Regions from separate parts of the Bacillus sp. PK6-16 genome, predicted to be linked through region 1. Evidence: riboswitches for the same ligand, from Rfam matches in the RefSeq annotation. Region 1 holds a riboswitch; the other holds the start of a gene.

Region 1 (3,357 bases):
GTTCCTTTTGGGATAGGAATGTATATTTCGCATATTGCGGATGCTGAGAAGTTAGTATACTCCCAGCCATTGTTATGCGAAGCTCTCGGCCATAGCTAGTACCAAATAATATGCCTATACCAATAAGCATGAAAATAGACAATAGAAGCAAAATTCGTTTGAAGATTTTTCTGAGATGTTTCATAGTTTTATCCTCCAGCATTCATTACATTCAATAAATCCATTAAAATATTATTTATCTAAATACAAAAGTGTTTGATTTCCTCATGTCTGAATTCCCCAATATACTTTAGCAATTCAGGCAAAATACTTATTCCGATTTTCGTTTTTTTAGTGTATATTTATAAATTTAATAACGTTTTTGCAACCATGAAATAAATTACTAATCCTGTTCCATCAACAAATGTTGTAATAAATGGACCTGAAACAACTGCAGGATCTAATTTTAATTTTCTTAGAATTAAAGGTAAAACAGCTGCTACAAGAGAGGCCCAAATAACAATAAATAATAAAGTAATTGCTACAACTTGTGCAACTTCTGTTCCAACTCCTAACATATAAGCACGAGTGAGGCCAGCTATTCCAAGTGCAAGTCCGAGAAGCATCCCTATTGCAAATTCCTTTTTCATTACACGGAAAATATCTTTAAATTTGACCTCTCCAATACCGATTGCACGAGTAATTGTTGCTACAACCTGTGTTCCTGTATTCCCACCAGTACCTACTAATAACGGAACAAAGAAAGCAAGGGCAACTACAGTTTCAATTTCATCTTCAAAATACTTTAATACTGTACCTGTATATGCCTCAGCAACAAAAAGAAGTAATAACCATGGTAGACGTTTTAAGAAAATACTCCAAATGCTAGCTTCAAAGTAAGATTGATTCAATGGTTCACTTCCGCCTAACTTTTGAATATCTTCTGTAGCTTCTGCTTCCATAACATTCATTACGTCATCAAATGTTATAATACCAATCATTTTATTATTTGCTGTTGTGACAGGTATTGCTGCTAAATTATAATTCAGTAGCTTTTTTACAACTTCTTGCTGGTCAACTTCAGCGTGTACTGAAATTACCTCTTGAATCATGATAGTAGATAATATCTCTTCATCTGCTGCTAGTAATAACTCATGTATGGAAACGATTCCCTCAAGATAACCATGACTATCAAGAACATAACTATAAGATATTGATTCTACATTTTTAGAATGTTCCCTAATGTACTTCAATGTCATTTTTACTGACCAATTTCCTCTAACTGCAACAAAATCACTTGTTACAAGACTTCCTGCCGTTTCAAGTTTGAAGGTCATCAATTTTTTCACGTTATGTTTTGTGATTTTATCTAGATACGCCATTAATTTAGCCTGTTTTTCCGGATGAACCGCTAGCAGTAAATCTACTAATTCATCAATCGGTTGTAAATTTAGTAACTTTTTAGCTTTGTTTTCAGATAAGTGAATTAAGATATTATATTTTTCTTCTGCACCCATATATTGAAGAATTTTAGAGCTTTTTAATACAGGAATCGTATTTAGCAATATGACTTGATTTTCAATTGAAAACTGTTTTACTTCTTGTGCAATATCATACGATGGATGACGTAAAACTTTCTCTGCATCCAAGTTATTTTTGGTTACAAGTAATTCCTTTAATAATTTCTTCATGTTAACTCCTCCTCATATTGCTAAGGGAGACTCTAGAGTTTCATGAGTGGTTTTGTTTTATTTTATCTGCCTTAAATTTTTTATTAGAGCAATAATAGTTACATTGCAATAAATTCATTAGTTAGAATTACCTCCTTTTTGAATATAGACCAGATAAAAATAAATAAAATTAAACAGAAAAACCTTTACTCAAAAAGGAGTAAAGGTTTTTTCACAATACAAATAAATGATTATTAAGACCGCCCTACCAAAATCACAGAGGTGCCTTTCTATCAAATCGTATACCACTCCCTCGTTGAGTTTTAGCACTGTATAGCATAGGTTTTTATAACCAGCTACATTAAAAAGGGCCTTAATCCGACCGTTCCTGTTGACCCATTGGCGTCTCTCGACATTTTTGGGCAGCAGCGTTTCTCTATACAGGAGCCTCACCTAACAAAGTTTATTGAATTACTTCAAAATTTAAACCAGAATTTAATATTTGTCAACTGACTTTCAATTCCATTCATAAAAAAATCTTTTATAGAAAATGAAATTATATTTTATTTTAAATTTAAAATTCTCCTTAAAAAACATAGAATTCAAATAGATTTAATTCAAAGAAACGTAATAAAACATATGAAATTTATTGTTTTTAATCAAATTCCAATTTTATAACAAAAGATGAATAATTAGTCATTCTGTATATCAAAAGAACATTCATAAAAAAATCTTCTTTTATGATTAAAATCTTCTTTACTGTTTATCAAATTTATATGGTTAAACTACTTAATCAAACGATACACTACAAGTCAAAAATATGTACTTATACGGAATGATTACATACATTTTTTCAAATCATTTCTCAAAGGACTATAAAGCAATAAAACAGATAAAATTAGCAATATGGTTGCTTGACAAGCAAAAAAAATATATTTATGCTTGCTACACGAAACAAACACATAAAATTTATATTGCTTAACCTGTTAGGTGAGGCTCCTATGCAAACACAGGCTATTGCCCAAAAATGTCGAAAGACGCCAATGGGTAGAACAGGAATTGTCGGATTAAGGCTCTTCTTAAGATAGCTAAGTAATGAATTTTCATTACTTTACGTTGTATAGTGCCAAAGCTCTACTAGGGGGAAAAAAGCCTTATTTAGTCATGCCATTTTGAATCCCTCTAGTTACATACTAGGGGGATTTTTGCGTAAAAAAACAGGGAGTAAGCGATAGAATCTTCCTAAACAAAAGTCATATTTAGTAATTGACGAGAACAAGATTCTATTCATAAGCAAATGTAATATTATGTTTTGTTTTAAATCAGGAGGATATTAAAATGAAAAAAATATTAAAACTCGATTATCTATTGCTCCTTCCTCTATTCATAACATGTACTTTAGGTATTATCATGATGTATAGTGCAAGCTCCATTGTCGCTGTCCAACATTACGGTTATAACAGTAGACATTTTGTTGATTCTCAATTAACAAAGCTACTTTTAGGAACAATTGGGTTAATAGTTTGTGCTTTACTCCCATATGAAATATGGAAAAAACGAATAGTCTCAATCTGTATTATGGTTGGAGGGATTTTTTTATTGATTATGGTTTTATGGAAAGGAAAAGTGGTAAATAATGCCCAATCATGGATCTTTGGAATACAGCCAGCTGAATTTCTTAAATTAGGAACAATACTTGTAACAGCCC
Region 2 (3,357 bases), 850 kb from region 1:
TGGATTAAAGAATATATGTTACCTACATATTTAGAACCAGATTTATTTTTAGGAAAAGGTTCTTTCGTTCAAAAACCTTCATTTGGGAGAGAAGGAGATACAATTACGATTCGCGATAAAGACGAAAATATTATGCTTCAAAATGCACACCAAACATATAAAACGTCACTGCCGATATTTCAAAAGTATATCGAACTGCCAGTCGTATCCTTGGAAACAGAAAAAGGGATCGAGAAACTGTCATATGTGTTTGGTTCGTTTTTAATTGCTGGAAAAGCGAGTAGTATCGGTATTCGCGCGGGAGAAAAGATTACAGGAAATGAATCGTACTATTTACCGGTAGGTATAAAAAGGAGGGGAAAAAATGATTAATTTTTTATTATATTTAGTAGTAACACTCGGCCTTTTATGTATAGGTCTGTTCTTGATGGAAGTGACAACGAAAGTAAAGGAATTTAAGTTAATGGCTCAAGGAAATAAGGCGGTAAGCTATGTGCTTGGAGGACGATTACTTGGGTTAGCTGTTGTTTTATATTCGACAGCAGCTAATTCAATTTCACTTCTTGATATGATTTCGTGGGGAGCAGTTGGGATTTTGGCTCAAATTATCGTCTTTTATTTAGCTGAGTGGCTTACACCACGCTTTAATATAAACAAAAGTCTCGAAGAAGATAATCAAGCAGTCGGTCTTTTTCTTATGTTTTTAGCAATTTCAATTGGGATTGTAATTGCTGGTTGTATAACTTATTAAAAACTTTACGTTTAAACGTAAAGTTTTTTATTTTATCCCGTAAAAGCCCGATTGGTGAGGGCTGATTAAAGTTTCACTTTATATATGTTAGTTTGCCATACCTTTTGAAAAAATTGTAGGCTACGGTTGACATCTATTTTAAATAAGAGTAACATTTTCAATGTAATGAAAATAAGTCTCTGTTAGGTGAGGCTCCTGTATAGAGAAATGCTACTGCCCAAAAATGTCGAGAGACGCCAATGGGTCAACAGGAATGATCGAATTAAGGTTTTTCTTAACGTAGCTGGTAATGTACCTATGCTATACAGTGCTAAAACTCGGTGAGGGAGAGGTCCGTAGATTTCTAATTATATTAGAAATCGTTTATTTGTGTATGTAATGGCCGCTACTCTCTTAAGGGTAGGGGCCTTTTTTGTTACCAAGCTATGAGTAATTTCATAGTATAAACTATAAAATTAAACGAGGAGGTGAGGAGCATGTCAAATTCTGACTCGGTTCCGTTACCCATATACTTCAAATCAAAAATATATGATGTAGGCAGGAAACGATTTGTTCCTCCCTCTATATTTATCATAATGTAGCGTTTATAAAACGCGAGACACTTTCACAGTAAAGTGGATAAATTGAGAAACAAAGCGTTTCTTCCTATGTTGTAAAGGAGGAGACGATAATATGTTATATGCAAACAAAACTGTGGGTAACACGTCATATAAACTAAGTAAAAAATCAATAAAAGAACAAACAATGCTCCAAAAAAATAAAGATTTATTAATTGAAATTGCAACAAGAGATGTAAAATCTGTATTTGCATATTTTAAAACAACAAGAGACGGACTATCAATGAAAGAGGCACAAAAACGTATTCAAGTATATGGCCGAAATGAACTAACTTCAAAAAGAGCACTTCTCGCAGAAGTAATGATGAAGCTTGGTGGCATGATTCCAGGTTTTTCAAAACAACGTGTGTGTGATGAATTACAACGTGAAACGATTACTGTATCTAGAGTAGAATGTTCTAGTAGTACAGGGCTAAATAGTGAACTGAAAATGATGGAGATACCAGTGCAAGAACTTGTACCTGGAGATATAATTTTTCTTTCGGCTGGAGATGCTGTGCCAGCTGATGTACGTATTATTTATGCAGATGATTTATTAGTGAATGAGTCTGTGTTAACGGGAAACGAAGCGAATATAGAGAAGTTTGAAAGCTGCTATCACCTTGAACGTAAACGATTTATTCCATTAAAACGGATGAAAGATTATAATCCACTTGAGCTTGAAAATGTATGTTTTAAAGGTTCACATATCGTTAGTGGAAATGCAAAGGCTGTCGTTGTTTCTACTGGAAAAAATACGTATTCAGGCATATTGCATACTTGTTGTAGTAGAACGTCTTAATGTGTTAATGGTGCTAAATATACAAAAACAATGTATAATAGACAAAGTTGAGCAAAAACGTAGAATGGTAATCTATTTATATAACCTTACGTGATAACGTAAGGTTATTATTTTTTTAATAGGAGAGGAATTATGAAAAAAGTATTATTAGTTGATGGTATGGCACTATTATTTCGTGCTTTTTACGCAACAAGTGTCTACGGACAATTTATGAAACGACAAGATGGAACCCCTACGAACGGGATTCATGGTTATATGAAACACTTATTAACAGCTACGCAAGCGATCGAACCAACACATATCGTTACATGCTGGGATATGGGAAGTACGACATTTAGAACAGAATCGTTCTCGAATTATAAAGCAAATCGTGCAGCGCCACCAGAAGAATTAATTCCTCAATTCGATTTAGTGCAAGAAATGACTGCGAAATTATCCATTCCAGTTATCGGTATGAAAGGCTACGAAGCCGATGATTGTATCGGTACGCTTGCAAAACAATATTGCAATGAAGCTGAAGTTTATATTTTAACTGGTGATACAGATTTACTTCAACTTGTTGATAAGAACGTTACAGTTATGCTTCTGCGTAAAGGAATTGGAAATTACGAATATTACACACCGGAGAAAATCATGGAAGAAAAAGGTGTAGAGCCGTGGCAAATCGTCCATGCAAAAGCTTTCATGGGAGATACAAGTGATAATTATCCAGGTGTAAAAGGTATCGGTGAAAAAACAGCGTATAAGCTTATTCAAGAGCACGGAACAGTATCCGCTGTACTAGAAAATGTAGAATCATTAACAAAAGCGCAGCGTACGAAGATTGAAAGTGATTTAGAGAACTTAAATATTTCGTTACAATTAGCCGAAATTCACTGTGAAGTTCCAATTTCATGTTCACTAGAAGAAGGATTACACACAATGGATGAAGAAAAACTTAGATTTGTTTGTGAAGAAATGAATTGGGGAAGACCTGAAATATTAATAAATATGCTATAAATAGTTTGGAAAGAGGGATGTTGCATAAGTCGAACTTTGACTTGGTGACACCTTCTTTTTGTTTTTGTAAACAGTATGATAGTAAATAAAATTATGTCGAACTCAATTTTAAATATATAAATGTTTCGACAAGATATAATGATAAAAGTTGATGAAAATAGTGATTTTTGTAATGAAGTGAATTAATTTCAACATAGTTTTAGAGAGTC

What was found. A riboswitch is a leader RNA that binds a small molecule or an ion and turns the genes downstream of it on or off. The one in region 1 is predicted to bind magnesium.
Region 2: another riboswitch for magnesium. It lies ahead of M1D66_RS18980 (P-type ATPase actuator domain-containing protein); the one in region 1 lies ahead of mgtE (magnesium transporter).

What each region holds. Positions count from the first base shown of each region.
Region 1 is NZ_CP096511.1:2,872,081-2,875,437, forward strand. Features, by position in the region: gene M1D66_RS14775 (phosphodiester glycosidase family protein) at 1-184, opposite strand, end outside; gene mgtE (magnesium transporter) at 342-1,670, opposite strand; M-box (ykoK) riboswitch at 1,952-2,117, opposite strand; M-box (ykoK) riboswitch at 2,625-2,801, shown strand; gene M1D66_RS14785 (FtsW/RodA/SpoVE family cell cycle protein) at 2,988-3,357, shown strand, end outside.
Region 2 is NZ_CP096511.1:3,726,581-3,729,937, reverse strand. Features, by position in the region: gene M1D66_RS18990 (glutathionylspermidine synthase family protein) at 1-372, shown strand, start outside; gene M1D66_RS18985 (DUF350 domain-containing protein) at 365-751, shown strand; M-box (ykoK) riboswitch at 923-1,088, shown strand; gene M1D66_RS18980 (P-type ATPase actuator domain-containing protein) at 1,424-2,149, shown strand; gene M1D66_RS18975 (5'-3' exonuclease) at 2,282-3,148, shown strand.